DNA from 3 places in the Bacillus sp. GbtcB14 genome. Region 3 is predicted to be linked to each of the others. Evidence: riboswitches for the same ligand, from Rfam matches in the RefSeq annotation. Region 3 holds a riboswitch; each other region holds the start of a gene.
The links. Region 3 has a riboswitch for S-adenosylmethionine ahead of KVT31_RS12485 (Na+/H+ antiporter NhaC family protein). Riboswitches for the same ligand answer to the same signal wherever they lie in the genome.

Region 1: it holds a riboswitch for S-adenosylmethionine, as region 3 does, so the genes downstream of both, KVT31_RS18350 (ECF-type riboflavin transporter substrate-binding protein) here and KVT31_RS12485 (Na+/H+ antiporter NhaC family protein) in region 3, are expected to answer to the same signal.
Region 2: it holds a riboswitch for S-adenosylmethionine, as region 3 does, so the genes downstream of both, KVT31_RS06970 (MFS transporter) here and KVT31_RS12485 (Na+/H+ antiporter NhaC family protein) in region 3, are expected to answer to the same signal.

The regions. Positions count from the first base shown of each region.
Region 1 is NZ_JAGXJT010000006.1:20,054-23,341, reverse strand. Features, by position in the region: gene KVT31_RS18355 (ABC transporter ATP-binding protein) at 1-917, opposite strand, end outside; gene KVT31_RS18350 (ECF-type riboflavin transporter substrate-binding protein) at 928-1,476, opposite strand; SAM riboswitch class I at 1,616-1,731, opposite strand; gene KVT31_RS18345 (aspartate/glutamate racemase family protein) at 1,885-2,565, shown strand; gene KVT31_RS18340 (macrolide family glycosyltransferase) at 2,615-3,288, opposite strand, start outside.
Region 2 is NZ_JAGXJT010000002.1:392,450-395,737, forward strand. Features, by position in the region: gene KVT31_RS06970 (MFS transporter) at 1-1,124, opposite strand, end outside; SAM riboswitch class I at 1,254-1,359, opposite strand; gene KVT31_RS06975 (DUF4153 domain-containing protein) at 1,493-2,740, opposite strand; gene topB (DNA topoisomerase III) at 3,012-3,288, opposite strand, start outside.
Region 3 is NZ_JAGXJT010000003.1:678,976-682,263, forward strand. Features, by position in the region: gene gltP (glutamate/aspartate:proton symporter GltP) at 1-495, shown strand, start outside; gene KVT31_RS12480 (ribonuclease FAU-1 family protein) at 563-1,081, shown strand; SAM riboswitch class I at 1,202-1,307, shown strand; gene KVT31_RS12485 (Na+/H+ antiporter NhaC family protein) at 1,402-2,718, shown strand; gene KVT31_RS12490 (lmo0954 family membrane protein) at 2,948-3,288, shown strand, end outside.

The DNA of each region.
Region 1 (3,288 bases), on a different contig from region 3:
GACAAATTGTCTACTTTCAATAATTCTTTGTTTGTAGGAGTGCTTTTACAAAAAATTTGCTTCTCCATCCACTCATTTATTGCGCTACTTACACTTTCTCTTTGAAGATTCTCAAGTGGATATATTACGGCATTATTACTATCAAAAGGTAATCTCTTTAATCCTTCTATGTACATAGGTTCTCTTAAGCCGATAGATGGTAATATATTAGACGTTAAAATCTCTTCTGGAGTGCCTATCGCAACAATTTCCCCTTCATCCATTAAAATGATTTTATCTAAATCCAGATTTAACATTTCTTCTATTCGGTGTTCAATAATTACAATTGTTTTATTATATTGTTTGTGTATATCTTTAATAAGTTCTACTGTATGTAAGCTACTTACAGGATCTAAATTCGCTAAAGGTTCATCAAATAATAATATATCGGCATTCGTTGTTAACACCCCTGCTAAAGAAACAGTTTGTTTTTGTCCCCCTGATAATACATGTGGACTTTGTTTATGAAAAGAATGCATCTTTACCTTTTTTAATGAGTCTGAAACAATTTTTTTCATAGTGTTTTGATTTACACATTCATTTTCTAAATAAAAAGCTACATCTTCTTCTACTGTAAGACCAATAAATTGAGCATCTTGATCTTGCAAAATTGTTCCTATCTGTTTGCTCTGTTCGAAAATACTCCCTTTCCTCGGGTCTTTTCCGGCAATTAAAATATTACCAGTACTAATCCCCCCATAAGAAAACGGGATTAGCCCATTGATACAATGAGCTAACGTTGACTTCCCTGAACCACTACGTCCAGCAAGTAATACTTTTTCCCCAGGATATATATGAAAAGTAATGTCTTTTACAGTAGGCTGCGCCGCATGCTCATATTGAAAGCTGAATTGTTCAAAAGAAATAATTGGTTGCATGTTAACATCCCTACTTTTCAATTTTTAAATTTGTATGTTTCTTATTAGACTTAGCTAGACCTATTGTAATCGGCAATCCAAGAACTAAAAATACAATAACATCCGCAATTGTTGCTCCTAATACTTGTATAACAATTTTGTCAAACGGTTCTCCCATCACAATAATATCGAATGCGCCAGCAAATATAATAGCAAAGACAATACCAAGTAACCCAGCGATAGCTAAATAAGAAATATCTCCCTTATTATACGTCCCGTTTTTTACACTAAAGCCAACTCTTTTTTGTATGAGTCCCATTGCAAATCCGATAATGCCTGAACTAATAACCCACCCCCACCAAATACCCCAACCAGCGATTGTATCCGTTACGGTATGACCGATAAGTCCTATTAACAATCCTGCTACCGGACCAAATAACGCTCCAAAAACAGTTAAAATAGCTAATGCAGGTTTAATAAATGTATTTGGTGCAATAGAAAATCCCCAAAGACCTAATATGCCGTATAATGCTGCTCCAATTCCGATTGCTACTACTAACTTTGTTGATAATTTGTTCATTACAATTCCCCTCTCGTATTAGTCAACTTTTATTACTCTATATTTATTTTGAAAATGAATTATGCATTGACACTCCCTTTCTATACAACAAAAAATGACCTCTTATATAAGAGGTCATTTTCTTTCACGTTCAAGAATCCTCTTATCTTCCAAAAAACACATTGTGTCCTTTGCGGAATTAGCACCTTCCTATAAATTTACATAGGGGTTGCTGAGGTTTCGTAGGGCCGTACCCTCCACCTCTCTGGATAAGTATTAATTTGTAATTCGTATTATGGCACTTATAAGTGTAAATTTCAACACTTTTCTAATTATTTTTATTTTTCGTTTAACGGTACATTTAAATCATTGTATTCTTATCGGAATTATGAAATAATAAATTCAAAATAGTTACGGGAGGAATGTACGATGAAAGTAATCGGTTTAATTGGTGGACTAAGTTGGGAATCTACATCGTTATACTATAAACATATTAATACACTTACACTCTCTCAATACGATCAAAATGCGAAGCTTGTTTTATATAGTATGGACTTTGGTGAAGTAACTACTTTATTACAAAACCATCAATATGAAGAAGTGAAAAACGAGTTAGTCACAGTTGCCAAAAAGGTTGAAAAATCGGGAGCTGAATGTTTATTAATGTGTTCCAATACGGTCCATTTATTTGCTGAAGACGTAGAACAGGCAATATCAATACCGCTCCTTCACATCGGTGATGTAAGTGCAAAGAAAATGGTAGAACAGAATATAAAACGTATTGGACTATTAGGAACGAAACAAACGATGGAACAAGACTTCTATAAATCACGTCTAGCGAATTATAACATTGAGACAATCATTCCAAATAAAGAGGAAAGAAATTTTATTCATCATGTTATTTTAAATGAATTAAGTAAAGGAATTATTTCAGAAACATCTAAAGAAAAGCTATTACAAATTACAAAATCATTAATTCAAAATGGTGCAGAAGGCATATTACTAGGATGTACTGAAATTCCTTTGCTTATTTCTCAAAACGACCTTACTGTACCTGTTTTTGATACTGCTTTTTTACATGCAAATACTGCTGTGCAATTTGCAGGATAATAATATAAAAGCATAAAGGTAGAGCCTCTATGCTTTTATATTATCCACACTATTTATTTAAAAGAGATTTAATAACTGCGATCGCTTCTTTTGAACCACCACATTCTGAAAAACTATCTTTCAGTTTTCGTATACCATGCTTATACTTTTCATTTGAAAGAACGTCTGTTACTGCTTCTTTTAAAGTTTGCACATTAACATACTCTTTCAATAACCTATGTGCTGCTTCTAGTTCGGTTAATCTTTGTGCTATCATTGGCTGGTCTTTATCATGTGGAATTATAACAAATGGGACATTAAAATAAATAGCATCGTGTACGCTATTCATGCCGCCATGTGTAATAAAAACATCTGCTTCACTTAATACTTCTGATTGAGGTACGTATGAAGCAATTATAAAATTGTCTGGCGCTTTCTTAATTTTAGAACGATCATTTCTATCACCAATTGCGATTACAACTATCCCATCAAAATCCGAGAAAGTATCAATGCAAGTATTAAAGAATGGTTCGATTCCTTCAAGCAGTGTTCCCATTGAAATATAAATAACTTTCTTATCTTTAAGCGATTTAAGTGGAAATTCAACATTTGTTTTACGCGTTGAAATACTCGGCCCAATAAAAATGTTATTTTCTCCGAACAAATCGCTATTAGGTTGGAAATAACGACTTGTGTACACGAGAGTAACATCTCCCTTGTTATGCATAAATTGAAGATTATTTT
Region 2 (3,288 bases), on a different contig from region 3:
TATCCTGTTATTGCAATTCCAACTGGAGTTGATACTAATAATAACGAACTTAAAAAACCAAAAAATCTCCCTTGCACTTCATTTGGAATTAATTTTCTATACAGTACTCCAAAATATACATTACTCACTCCAAATGCAATTCCTGATAAAAAATAATAAACTGAAAATAATACCGGATTTAACGTCGTACCCATTGCAGCATTAAAAATCCCCATGATAGCAGTACATATAAAAGCAGTCGTAATCGTTTTATATTTACGAATCTTTTTAGTAATAAATGCTCCTATTAAAATCCCTATCGGTGATGCCGCAAAAACTATACTATACCATCCCGTAGAAAGGTCCATTTCTCTAACAACTATTACTTGTAGTGAAAGCATACACGCCGCTCCAAGTAAATTAATAACCGCAGCGCTCATAAGCAATGTTTTCAATGATTGATTACTATTAAATATGGAGAAACCCTCTTTAAAGTCTTCGTAAAAAGGCTTTTTCTTTTCTACTTTCAATTCACGTGGAAATTTGATGTTCATTAAAATTAAAAAAGATATAAAGAATGTGAGTGAATCTAATACAAATACTCCATGAAAACTAAAAATACTAATTAAAAAACTCGCTATTAAAGGAATGGTAACCGATATGATTTGTATTGATATTTGCCTCAGCGTAATCGCTTGTTGAACATGCTTTTCTTCCACATATGTTACTAATGCTGCATTTGAAGCTGGTGTAAATAAGGAACTCCCCATTGAACGTATTATAAGTAAAATTAGTAACGGAATGTATAGCATTTTATTATAAAATGCTATAACTGCAATTAAAATCATAACGATACATCTCATAACATCCGCAATTATCATAAGCTTTCTTCTCGACATTCGATCTGCTAACGTTCCTGTCACAGGCGCAAACAGAATCGTAGTCGTTGCTATTGCAATGTTTACTCCAGAAACAAGTATTGGAGAATTCGTTAATTTCATTACCCATAACGGTAAAACGAGCGTAACCATTGAATTGCCTATCAAAGAAGTGCAACTTGCTAAGAAAAAATACGAAAAAACTTTATTGCTCCAAATACTATCACTAGTGCTATCCTCTTTTAAACTTTCAACTTGATTATTCACTACGCCCTCCGGTTTCTTCTTCTATATTTTCTTTAATTCTTTCGCTTCTGTATCACCACCTTTCTAATTCTCTATTTATATGACAAAAAACCTTCTTCAAAATAAGAAGAAGGTTTTCTTATAACCGAATTCTTATCTATTAGGACTTTTAGATCCTACAGGATTTAGCACCTTTATTTAACATTAGGTTGCTGAGGCTTCGAAGGGCCAGTCCCTCCACCTCTCTTAATAAGAAGTTTTTATTTAATTATCTAAATTTCTTGTATTTTACATCAAAATAATTTCAATATGTTTTTCTATACAGTTAAAAGAAGATGACACCTATCATCCTCTTTTAACAATTTTGTCGTTACGTTAATAAAACCTTTCTAATTAAAAATTATAGGAAAAGTAAATATAACAACCGCTGCCCAAAGTCCGTAGATTGGCAAATACTTCGTAACGGCATCTTGAATAGCTGTCGGTCCTGATTTGTTTTGCAAGAAACGCATATAAGAAAACATAATCCAAATGAGATTTGCCCAGATCAGTATGTTTACGCCTAAAACAGCAAGTCTATTAGGTGTAATCCCGTAAGAAGAAAGTCTGAATACGATGGCTGACAATGCGACAGTGTCAATAATAAGTGCCAGAACAATTAAGGCAAAATTTATATAATCTGAAATGCTCTTTTTCTCGTCTGAATCACTCTCAACGATAGAAAATATAGTAACAGCCAATACACCAAGGAGTATTCCGTTGAAGGCCATTAAGAAATTGCGGTCCAAGAATGGATTTTTCCCGACCCACATTACCGTTATAAGATAGATAAACAATGTGATTAAGACAAGTGGACTAAAAATTTTAGATATGTATGGTGTAATATTTTTAGCAAGTTTAAGATTTAATGATACTAAGTATGCAGCCACTACAGCGAGAGCGGCAGCTCCAAATAAAACAACATTACTAAAATAGAACTCTCCTATATCCAAGTCAACAAAGCTAAATAAACGCATGGTTAATACTGCTAGTATCATTCCGCTCACTGCCATACTCGCGTAGAGAAGACCATATTCTAAATTAAACTTAATATACGCTAATCTTGTACTACCTTTTGAATATTCATTTCCCGTAAACGCAAGTCCCAATAAGAGCCATAACAATATAGGAAGATGTAAATACGCAAGGATACTGCTGTCTTTATAATTTAATGGCAACATATTAAGATACAACCCGGCAATTAGGAACAACGCTGCCAGGAAATAAATAATACTTTTTTTCGGAGTATTATTGTAAATAAAATAAGCAGCGATAAAGGGCATTACACCAAAAGCTATGTTAATTGGAGCAATTGCTTCCTGCTCGACAAAGTGGAAAATGATTCTAGTGCTTAGCCCAGCTAAAATAGCTAACATGCCCATGAATAAGAAACCTTTTTGAAACAGTGATATTTTTTCTGCATTTGTCTTTCCCTTGAAATGCAACCTTTCATACCAAGCAGCTAGCACCTGAGAATCAGGGTTTTCATCCCATGCTTGTGAGAATGACTTTTTAAAAGCTTTCGGGTCTTTTCTATACATTCTCTCCAACTCATGAGGGTTATCCATATTTTCAATAATCAAATTGTGATTGTTCATAGTTTTACCTCCTCTAATAAAAAACAGCGTTGTTACCTTTCTATAAAAAGCATCTCACTGATTTATTATGATATTGATTTTAATACAAAATTTATTGTTTTACAATAAAAAATTATCAATTATAAAGATTTTTTTATTGTATATTTCATTTCAAATAAAAATATATAGTACTACTTATTCAAAAAAAATATCCTATAGTATAGACTTTTTTAAGTGTCTATTCTATAGGATACAGTTTAATTATCATATTTTTTTTATTTGTTGAAACAACTTAATTCTCAAACACAAAATTCATCTTATTATCTTTCCACTCTAACTTCGCATCAAACGTTTTCTCGCCCTTTTTAAAACCTTTAATTAAATCGGTCTTTTCACCTTTTAAGAGCTTTGTCATATTCTTTTGCGAAATTGTTTTGCTTAATATCTTCTTTGAGATGGTAAAATCACATTGTGTCGTGTTGTAGTTGGAACAACCGTAAAACGTTGACTTATCAATCACATCTCCATCACATTTTTTACAACTACCAACCTTTTTACCTGTTGTAAAT
Region 3 (3,288 bases):
GAGCTGATCTTAGCATACTCTACAGCAAGTTCAGAAACAGTTTTGCCGAAAATTATGGAGAAGATGGAAAAATTCGGTTGTCCGAAAGCAATTACATCTTTCGTTATTCCAACAGGTTATTCGTTTAACTTAGATGGATCAACACTATATCAAGCAATTGCAGCAATTTTCTTAGCGCAAATGTATGGTATTGAATTATCCATTACACAACAAATTACATTATTACTTGTATTAATGGTTACATCAAAAGGTATTGCGGGTGTACCGGGCGTATCATTCGTTGTATTATTAGCAACACTTGGTACAGTAGGTATTCCAGCTGAAGGTTTAGCCTTCATCGCTGGTATTGACCGTATTTTAGATATGGCCCGTACAGCAGTTAACGTTGTAGGTAACTCTTTAGCAGCTGTAGTTATGTCTAAGTGGGAAGGTCAGTATGACGCTGAAAAAGGACAAGCTTATTTAGAGGAAATTTCCAATAAACAAGCAGCTTAAATTATAATTTGAACAAGCTCTCACATAATATGTGGGGGCTTTTCTATATAGAAGGGGAGCGGACGTAATGAAACGTAAATATGGTGACGGTTCTTCGTGGAAGCGACTAATAGAGAAAGATTATACGGTTAAGCAAATAGAAGAGGGAATGCTAGGAATACTGGAAATAAAAAAGGTTAGGGAACCTAGTTATAAAGAATATGATGGGAAAGAACTTTGTATTGCAGGGAATCAGTATACGTGGATTCAATATTTCATAAATGGGGAGAACTTTGCGATTACAGCCATGTTAGATGATCAGAAAAAATTAGTGCAATATTACATCGATGTGACGAAAGAATATAAAATAGACGACCGTGGTTTACCGTATTTTGATGATTTATATTTAGATGTAGTGTTATTACCGAACGGTAAGATGTATGTACTCGATGAAGATGAGCTAGAGGGTGCTTATAAAAGTGCCGATGTTACAAAAGAAGAGTATGATTTAGCTTGGTGCACTACGAAATGGATAATAGCTGCAATAAACAATAGTGAATTTTATTGGATTTCAATATTAGAAGAAGAAATCCAAAAGTTAAAATGAGTATTGTATTCAAATTTTTGCATAATTACCAAAAAAATCTATACAAAAAATAATTGACTTTTGTTTTGTAAGCGAGTAAAGTTAGGGAAGAAATTATTATTAAAAAATAAATATGAAACCTTCTTATAAAGAGAGGCGGAGGGACTGGCCCTACGATGCCTCGGCAGCGGACTCGATTTCAGAGTGCTGTGCCAAATCCAGCAAGCATGTGCTTGAAAGATGAGAAGAGCGTTTCTTATAGATGTATAAGACCTCTTCTCGTTGGAAGAGGTCTTTTGTTGTTCAGTAGAAAAGGTTTAAAACTAGGGAGAGATGATACTTTGAAAGAAACGAGAGGAAATGGTTTAGCTTTATTACCGCTTGGAATATTTTTGGCACTATTTATTGGTTCTGGAATTATTACAGGTGATTTCTATAAATTGCCGATACTTGTAGCGATTTCAATTGCTGTAGGAGTCGCTTTAGCAATGAATCGTAAAGAAAGCTTTAATGTAAAAGTGGAACGATTTGCTAAAGGTGCAGGGAATCCAGATATTATGATTATGGTTTTAATTTTTGTACTGGCAGGAGCGTTCTCTGAAACAGCAAAAGGGATGGGCGGCGTTGATTCTACAGTTAACTTAGCGTTATCAATTTTACCGCAAGGATTTATCGTAGCTGGAATTTTTGTTATCGGGGCATTTATTTCATTAGCGATGGGAACTTCAATGGGAACAATTGCTGCATTAGCACCAATTGCTGTAGGTATTAGTGGGCAAACTGATATCTCAATTGCACTTACGATGGCGACAGTTGTTGGCGGAGCGATGTTTGGTGATAATTTATCATTTATTTCAGATACAACAATCGCAGCTGTACGCTCGCAAGGAACAGAAATGAAAGATAAGTTTAAAACGAACTTTTTAATTGTATTACCGGCAGCTATTATTACAATTGTACTATTAGTAATCATTACTTTAGGAAGCGACACGCAGATTAAAGCGCATAGCTTTGACTGGATAAAGATTTTACCGTATGCAGGAGTACTTATTACAGCGCTACTGGGTTGGAATGTACTTATTGTGTTAACTGGTGGAACTGTACTATCCGGCGTTATCGGTCTTTTAGATGGTAGTTACACGTTAGAGAGTTTCTTTAAAAGTGTAACGACTGGAATGGGCGGTATGATGGAGTTAGTATTACTTGCTATTTTAATTGGTGGTATGGTCGAACTGATTCAATATAATGGTGGTATTCAATATTTAATGAATATTTTAACTCGTAACATTCGTTCAAAAAAAGGAGCGGAGTTCGGTATTGCTGGCTTAGTGAGTATGACGAATATGTGTACAGCGAATAATACGATTTCTATTATCTTTACAGGTCCGCTTGCGAAAAACATTGCAGACCAATATGAAATTGATCCTCGTAAATCAGCGAGTGTATTAGATCTTTTCTCGTGTTGTGTGCAAGGATTAATTCCGTATGGTGCGCAAATGTTAACTGCAGCAGGATTTGCAGCGTTATCTCCGATTGAATTGTTACCATATGCGTTTTATCCGATTTTAGTTGGAGTATGCGGAATCATTTCTATATTAATTGGTTTCCCGAGGTTTTCTAAAGTAGCGGGAAAGAAAGAGTATCATAAAACAGCATAAGTAAAATGAAGTTTATGAAATAGTAACGAAAGCCGTACAGAGAATGTTCTCTGTACGGCTTTTTATGTGCGATAAAAGAGTGAATCATCCTATCCTACCGTATGTTTTTACAAAAGGCTGAATGCAACTCGGTCTTAAGTCTGAGTCGAAAACGGTTCTTAAGCTCGTTATGGAAAAATGAAAAAATAGTTAAGATAAGAGTATCAAATCGAAGGGAGGCAAGCACAAGATGAAACAATTTCTAGCGTTTATCGCGGCCGGTATTTTGGCTTTAATTGCTCTTGGTAGCCTTGCTGGTATTGTAGGATTCGCAATCGGAGCAGGAGTTGTGTACTGGAGCTATAAATCATTTGTGCGAGCACAATCATTTTTTGGAAAGTTAGCTTGGGGTATTGTTGGTTTAATCGGTTTATCCATTGCACTTTCGCACTCCCCAGCATTAATCGGTATCGCAGCATTAGTAGTTTTATACTACGGATACCGTGAGTGGAAAAAAGAAAAAAATGTAGTTGTTGATTCTGCATCAGAAAGTTCTAAACCATATAGCAACTTTGAAGATGAGTGGAACAA